DNA from 2 places in the Pseudoalteromonas sp. NEC-BIFX-2020_002 genome. Region 2 is predicted to be linked to the other one. Evidence: riboswitches for the same ligand, from Rfam matches in the RefSeq annotation. Region 2 holds a riboswitch; the other holds the start of a gene.
What was found. Region 2 has a riboswitch for lysine ahead of dapA (4-hydroxy-tetrahydrodipicolinate synthase). Riboswitches for the same ligand answer to the same signal wherever they lie in the genome.

Region 1: it holds a riboswitch for lysine, as region 2 does, so the genes downstream of both, lysC (lysine-sensitive aspartokinase 3) here and dapA (4-hydroxy-tetrahydrodipicolinate synthase) in region 2, are expected to answer to the same signal.

What each region holds. Positions count from the first base shown of each region.
Region 1 covers NZ_JABEPJ010000005.1:86,518-90,735, forward strand. The annotation lists gene HJP15_RS07615 (4'-phosphopantetheinyl transferase family protein) at 1-296, shown strand, start outside; gene lysC (lysine-sensitive aspartokinase 3) at 273-1,676, opposite strand; lysine riboswitch at 1,754-1,926, opposite strand; gene nhaD (sodium:proton antiporter NhaD) at 2,042-3,289, opposite strand; gene HJP15_RS07630 (MksB family condensin complex protein) at 3,468-4,218, shown strand, end outside.
Region 2 covers NZ_JABEPJ010000012.1:39,522-43,739, reverse strand. The annotation lists gene HJP15_RS14070 (protein adenylyltransferase SelO) at 1-518, opposite strand, end outside; gene HJP15_RS14065 (DNA-3-methyladenine glycosylase I) at 527-1,228, opposite strand; lysine riboswitch at 1,409-1,602, shown strand; gene dapA (4-hydroxy-tetrahydrodipicolinate synthase) at 1,740-2,624, shown strand; gene HJP15_RS14055 (2,3,4,5-tetrahydropyridine-2,6-dicarboxylate N-succinyltransferase) at 2,640-3,380, shown strand; gene HJP15_RS14050 (PLP-dependent decarboxylase) at 3,380-4,218, shown strand, end outside.

The sequences.
Region 1 (4,218 bases), on a different contig from region 2:
CAAAGCATTTTTACCACCCTGATGAAGTAAATTTAATAACGCAAAATCAACAACAAGGCGCTGAGCGATTTTTTAGAATATGGACCTTAAAAGAAGCACTCGCTAAAGCCACTTGCCAGCCGATTGCTAAATTACTGAGTCCCAATGTGTTTGATCAATTAACGCAGGCTCATTTGCGCGCTGTAAGCTGCCAATATAATGAGTTTGATGTGAGTGTAGTGAGTAATCAGAGCACTGACTGGCAGTGCTCTGTGGTAAATACTATCGACCAATTACGCGGCGTTTTGAACTTCTAATAAGCGGCTATGAATGGCTTGTACAACGCGATCCGATTCAGCTTGTTCGACCAAAAAGCATAAGTTGTGCTTACTAGCACCATGGCAGATTAAGCGAATATTAAAATCACTTAATACGTTCATTAAATTCATTTCGTGCTGACGTAATTGAATTTGTGAGCCAATCAGCGCCACTAGCGTTAAATTGTTCTCTACCGAGACATGGCAAAACTCTGCTAATTTATCTAAACAGTCTTGATCAAGCTCAGGACGCGATGCATTTGGCGCGTTATCCAATGTAATAGCCACGCTTATTTCTGACGTGGTAACTAAATCAACCGAGATATTAAACTCGCTTAAAATCGTAAACACGCGCGCTAAAAAACCGCTGGCTAATAGCATTTCTGGGCTCTTAAGCGTAAGCAATAACTGGTTTTTACGCTGTGTAACTGCACGAATACCTGGCAATTGTGATTTTTCACGCTCAATCCACGTACCACCACGCTCTGGTTCACGGCTCGAACCTACAAAGACGTTAATGTGACTACGGCTTGCTGGTAAAATAGTCGCAGGATGTAGCACTTTAGCGCCAAAAGTGGCCATTTCTGCTGCTTCATCAAAACTTAAGCGCGCAATCGGTGTTGCTTTGGCACATAAACGTGGATCTGTGCTAAATATACCTACCACGTCAGTCCAAATATGCACGCTTTTGGCGTTAATTGCCTCGGCCAATAATGCTGCGCTGTAATCTGAACCACCACGGCCAAGAGTGGTCGTTTGGCCATGCGCATCACTGCCTATAAAACCTTGTGTGACAATAACGTGCTCAGCTAATAGCGGGATCAAATGCTCTTTCGCAGCCGCAGCGGTGGCCGCTACATCTGGTGTAGCCTTTGAAAACTGGCTGTCTGTTTTTAATACTTGGCGCACATCAAAACGAATTGCGTTTAAACCATTCAAACGCAGCACCTGGGTAAATAAATACGACGATAAGCGCTCACCAAAACTCAGGAGTTCATCTTGTTGTTGTTTTGATTTAACGCCTTCACTGGCTAAAGCTTGAAACGCTTTAATAGTTTCGTCAAAGCCATGGGCTAAGTCCGCATCAAGCGATAGCTCATTTAAAATAGCTTCTTGAATGGCTAACACGCCGGTGATGTTTTCTGCGCGCTCATCCGTTGAGATATCTTTTTTACACAATGCAACAAGGTGATTAGTGACACCTGCACTGGCACTTACAGCCACTACGCGTACATTGTTATCGGCTACAATAATTTCACTGCAACGACTCATAGCGTCAAAGTTGGCCACACTGGTGCCGCCAAATTTTGCTACTACGTGATCTGTTTTTTGGTTTTGTGCTGACTGTTGCGCGTTATTAGCAGCTAATTGGGTATTCATGTCGTCTCCTTTTGTGGCATTCAAACCACGGTAATACAAGAAGAACTTGGCAAGGGGGTGCTCGATAAGAAAAGTCCACTGCCAGAAGCTCTCCACCTAATTTGGTGACAGTTTTGAGGATTCAGCCCCATAAACCGAAAAACCACTGTGACGTGCAGTTGTTTTCCTCGGCGAATATTTCCCTCCTTAATGGTCGTTGGCAGTCGTCGCCTCACATTAAGTACCTAAATACCGCACCTCTTCTGAATGTTAGATTAATTGCATTTTATAATTGCCAATTAAAATAACAAAGCCCACATAAAGTGGGCTTTGAAAGTTATCGTTTAGACGTCTAGCTGTCAAGTTGTTTTAATTAATAAAGGTCATTAAATAAAACTACCTGCTAAATATGAGCCCATATAACCGATTGTATACGCTATTAATAAATACAACGACATACGTAAATAACTTAAAAATGTGAGTGCTTTTACTTTACTCATCGCAATAATACCTGCCGCAGAACCAATAATAAGCATTGAGCCGCCCACACCAGTTGCATACGTGAACGACAACCATTGTTGCGGACTCATGACTATTTCAGCTTTAAGCAGCGCAGCAGTCAGCGGGACGTTATCTACCGCAGCAGAGAGTATACCCATTAAGTAGTTTGCATACTCTGGTGCCATTAACTCATACAAATTCGTAAACTTGCTTAGCATACCCACTTCTTTTAGCGCACCAACAAGCAGTAGTACACCCACAAAAAACAGCAGCGTGTCGTATTCAATTTCACGAATGTAGTCGATGATTTTTTTGTTGACGTCTTTTTTGCGCATTAAAAATTGCGCCGTCAAAAACATTAACGATAAACCAAACAAGAACGTTAACAATGGAGGTACGTGATACATCACACTAAGTGTCAGCGTTGCAATAATCGTCGATAAGAAAATAACGGCAATGGTTATATCCGTTTTTTCAATTCGGCGATCTTCTTGCTTAGTAAACTGCACCGCACCGTTTAACCCAAATGACAGCATAACGGCCAATAAAGCAACACTAAATAATGCAGGGGCAATTAACAGTAGTAAATTTCCAATACTGACTTTACCATCAAGGAAAATCATCAAGGTTGTTACGTCACCAGTAATTAACGACACACCACCAGAGTTAACACTGAAGATGATTAACGTTGCGTACTTAATCAGTTTTTTCGGGTCCAGTTTTAACGACATAACAACGGCCAATGAAATTAGCGTCGCGGTAATGTTGTCTGAAATCGACGAGAATAAAAATGAAAAGCCACCAATCAAGAACATTAACTTTCGCTCGCTAATCGAGCTTGGCATGATCTTGTGCACAATATTTTGGATAAAACCTTTAGAGTTTAAATAGGCAACAAAGGTCATTGCAGCCATTAAAAACAACCATAATGTGGCAATCTCTAAAATATTGTGGTCAAGTTGGTGTTGTACACTTTCGGGGGTTTGCCCGTTTAAAGGCGAGATAAATAAGATAATCCAGCATAAAGTACCAAAGAAAAGCGTGGTTTTGGCCTTGTTTACATGGATAATATCCTCTATAACGATGAGCACGAATGCAAGCGCTATCAGGGTTAGGATAATTGCAGTTACCATGGTGTTTGAACAACCTTTATAAAAATGTAAAAATTGTATACTAGGTGTCAGTAATCGACACGGCGCGCAGTCTAGCACCAAAGGCTGTGTAAAACTATTGCCAATTTAATATTATATAAGTAATTGCTGTGTCCAAATAACACAGGTACACAGCACTCATTAGATTTTTTGGAGCTTTATGATCCCAGCTAAAAAGTTGCTAAATACCCTAACCGAGCACTGGGGAATGTTAGAGCTGCTATTTAAACGTTTTAAAATGGCCGATTTTAGCCTAAAAGACGTACAAAGTGCGATCAAACAAAAACAACCAACGTGGTCAAACGAACGGATCTATAAAGAAACCAATCGGCTTTTAAACCAAGATATTATTATTCCCTTGGCAAAATCATCTCAGCTTGAAATTAACCGTGCCATTGCAGATTTCGCCACCTTTTTATTACAGGAAGAGCATTTAGGCCTAGCACAAGAAATTAGCGTATTGGTTGAAGATTTAGCACGCCTAGGCAACCGCCTAGATAATGCCGGTAGCATTGAAGACTACGATGAGATGCGCCGCTTTAGCCGCATTATGGATGATCGAGTGCGTAAAATAATGAAATTATTTGCCCACAATGAAAACGCCATTTTAAACATAGTCGAACAAGCTAAAGCCAATAACGCAGTGCAATCACTGCAAAAGCGCTATAAAGCCGTCATTGAAGCATTTGACGAGTACATAGAACCAATGCTTGAGATGGTTGATATTCGTGGCGATTTTCATGCGTGTTTTAGTACCATTGAAACACAAATAAGTACGCAAATTGAGTACATAGAGCGCTCAGGCAAAGCCTACCAAGACAAACGTATGCTAGAGCAACTGCGCACCCGCATTTTAGAGATGCACCTAGTAGGTCGCGAAAGCTTACGTAAAAGTGCCGATATGCTGATGC
Region 2 (4,218 bases):
ATATGGCTACTTGCAACACGCGTTACTATCGCACCTTGCTGTGGTGGTTGCCTATAAACCGTTTCTCCACTGGCAACCACGGCTAAACAGCGTGTAGTCGGAACACTTAAGCCATGCATTGCTTCACTCATAATGTATTCACGTATCGCAGGGCCAATAGCACAGCGCCCATCACCACCACGAGAGAATGGCGTAGCACCGGACCCTTTTAACTGAATATCCCACAGCTGTTGATGTTGATCAGATACGGCACCCAATAAATGCGCGCGGCCGTCTCCTAAGCGTGGTGAAAAATGCCCAAATTGATGCCCTGAATACCCCAATGCAACGGCCGCAACAGTGCTGTTACTGGTATTTCCGCTAAAGATGGATGCGCGCTCTGACGGACTCGCTTGAATATCGAGCTGTTTAGCTACCGCCTCATTCCAAAGTAATAAAGTTGGTGCAACAACAGGGCTAGGTAAATCAGGGACTGCAAAATCTTCTGCAATATGAGTATAGCGACTAACAAGTTTCATTGGATTCCTTAGGCTTCGGTTGTTTGTATGCCAACGCGGTTATCACCCACGCTGTATGCCACTAATAAACTCAGCACTTGGAGGCTTAAGCCACTTTGCTGCTGTAATTCATTAAAAAAGTGCTGTGCGCTATTTAGTGATTTTTTAGTTTGCAAACCACCATCAATAATTTTATGCCCACGAAGATAAGCCTCAACATCACGCGACAACAAAAAGGTATCTTTGCCTAATGCGCGCAGTGTGTACGGGCCTGTGTTACCCCCTAAACGTGCACCGTGCTTTTTAAAATACGCCCACAAACCAATTATATCGTCACTTGGCCAATCAGCCACAAACTGACTAAAACTGCCATGCTGCTGAGCAACGTCGTGAATCATATATGCATTTTCTGGAATAGTTTGTACTTTTTTAAAGTTGCGAATAATACGTTCGTCAGTTGCTTTTTGCTCTAGCATATCAGGTGGCATCATCAGTAATTTTTCTACATTAAAGTCCCAAAAAACCTCTCTAAAGCCTGTCCATTTACTATTAATAACCGACCAATAAAAGCCGCTTTGAAATACCTTACGGGTAAATTCTTCAAGCCATGCATCATCAGGCAAGCATTTTAGTTGCTTATTAGAAAGCGGCGCGTAAAGCAATTGCTCAAGCATCGCTTCACTGCCTTTACGCTGCGCTGCTCGCTGATAAATTTCCTGAAATTTTTCCATTACTGAATACCCTTAAACCGACTTTGTTTGCTAGTGTACGAAAAAAAACATTAATACGTAACCACCCTCTCGAAGCGATCGCTCAAAAGCCAACTTGACACCTAGACGGCTAAAATGCTTTAATCACTGCCATTACCCCTATTTAAGGTGTAAGTTTTTTATTTAATGAAACTTACACTGTGGGCTAGAAGAGGTGCGTTATTCAGGTAACGTATGTGAGGAGCACACACTCCAATGATCATACGTGAGGGGAATTAACGCCGAGAAGTAACATTTTTTGTGAAGGGTTACTTCGGGCGACTGGGTTGAATCCCAGCGACTGTCACCAATAACAGCGCTGCTGTTAAATTTTTTGGTGGAGAGCTTCTGGTCTTAGCATGATAAGGCCATTGCGCCCTATTATATTAAGCCCATTCGCTCTTCGGATTATATTAGTTCGAATGACTACGATGCGGCGCACTTTCACGTACCCCACAGCATACTCATCGAACACTCTATAAGTTCGTTGTAGATGAAAAACAATTTTGATTTAAACAACTATCCTTTATGGACAGCACTTGTAACGCCTTTTACTGACGCTGGCGAAGTCGACTATGCGATTCTTGATCAATTAGTTGCGCAACAGCAAGCAGCAAATAACGGCATTTTACTGCTTGGCAGCACAGGCGAAGGCCTTGCCTTAACGCTTAAAGAGCAACAAGCCATTGTTGAACATGTATGCCAATTAAATCCGACCGTACCGCTTATGGTTGCTGTTGGCGGTATGAACCTCAAACAACAAATTGCTTGGGTTGAATACTGCAATAAACTGCCTATTCACGGCTACTTACTTGGCTCTCCTCTTTACGCAAAGCCAGGCGTGATTGGTCAAACCCACTGGTTTGAAAACCTACTCGATGCCAGTGTTCATCCATGCATGCTTTATAACGTCCCAGGGCGCAGCGCTGTTGATATTCCACCTGCCGTAATTAGCAATTTAAAAAATCATAAAAATTTATGGGCGCTAAAAGAAGCCAGTGGCGACATCGCCAAGTTTGAAGGTTTTAGAAATGCCGCACCACAGTTAGCTATTTTTAGTGGTGATGACGCACTTATGCCTTACTTTGCCCAAGCGGGTGCAAAAGGTTTAGTGTCTGTTGCAGCCAATGCGTGGCCGACACAAACCCATGAATTTGTAAAACGTAGCCTTAGCGGCCAACACCCCAATTTATTTGCCGATTGGTCACAAGCGATTCAAAGCTTGTTCACCGTGGCAAATCCTATTCCCGTTAAAGTATTGATGCATTTACAAGGGCGTATTACTAGCCCGTATTTGCGCCCACCTTTAACGCACCTTGAGTTAACGCAAACTGATTGTATCAGTAATGCAAATAACACCATTTTATCTTGGCATTAAATACAGGTTTTTATAATGAGCTGGTTAGAACTATTAAATAATTTAGAATCGGGCGCCGTACGCGCAGCAACACAAGACGATAACGGCCAATGGCATGCAAACGTTGAAGTAAAAAAAGGTATTTTAGAAGCGTTTAAAAACGGCACTAATACTGAATTCGCTGGTGGTTTTGTAGATAAACATAACCTAGCACCACAAGAATTCACTGCTGAAAATGGTGTGCGTATGGTACCAGGTGGCTCAAGTGTTCGCCGCGGTGCACATGTTGCTAAAGGCACGATTATCATGCCACCAGCGTATGTAAACATTGGTGCATTTATTGACGAAGGCACTATGGTTGATAGCCACGCCTTGGTTGGTTCGTGTGCGCAAGTAGGTAAAAATGTACATTTAAGCGCTGCAGTACAATTAGGCGGCGTACTTGAGCCAATTGGCGCAAGCCCTGTAGTCGTTGAAGACGACGCATTTATTGGCGCAGGTTGTGTGATTGTTGAAGGCGTAGTCGTTAAAAAAGGCGCAGTACTTGCCCCTGGCGTACGTTTATCAGCCACTATCCCTGTATATGACTGCGTAAATGAGCGTCAGCTTGATAAAGGCGAACCTATTCCAGAATACGCGATTGTTATACCAGGTTCTCGTCCTGCATCAAACGCATGGGCACGCGAGCAAGGTTTAAGCATGTCATGCGCGTTAATCGTAAAATACCGCGACGAACAAAGCGATGCGTCATTACTTCTTGAAGAGGTTTTACGTTAATGACCTTTTTGAGCACGCCAGTTAAAACCGCCATTGATGAGTTATCAAGCCAGCTTGATACGCCATTTTTTGTGTATGACCTTGATACCCTAAACGCACACTTAGCGCGTTTAGTAACGCAAACACAGGTAAAGCTTTGGTATGCCGTTAAAGCTAATCCCCTATCTAAAGTGATTCAAAGCTTAGATAGCGCAGACTTTAACTTTGATGTTGCAAGCAAGGGCGAACTTGAGCAAGTACTTGCTCAAGGTATTAACAGCGAGCGCGTGCTCAACACCGGGCCTGCAAAGAGCCCGAAACAAATTAAACACTTTATTGAGCGCGGAGTACGCATATTTGTTGCCGAAAGCCTCAATCAAGTACGCTGGCTCAATGAGCAAGCAAGCTTACTAAACTGTCAGCTGCAAGTATTGCTGCGCGTACAATTACGCTGGCCCGAAGGCGAAAAAAACCCACTAGGTGGCGATAGCTTAACGCCGTTTGGGCTCGGTTGTGATGAATGGCAGGCGCTAAATACTCGCGACTACCCTGCGCTAAACTTTGACGGCCTGCATATTTTTCAGTGGGGCAATATGCTCAGCAGTGACAAACTCGCAGAGCTCTGGTCACAAATGATTGCGCCGCTAACGCAACTTGCCGACGACTTAGGCATTAATTTAAAAGTACTCGATTTAGGCGGTGGTTTAGGTATTCCATACACGTTAGATGCGCCCACTCTAAGCTGGGGTGCACTGATTGATGCACTTGCAAAAATTAAACGCGATGCTGGCGTAGATGAATTATGGATGGAACTTGGTCGTTATGCCGTAGGTGAGTGTGGTCATTACGCAACGCCTGT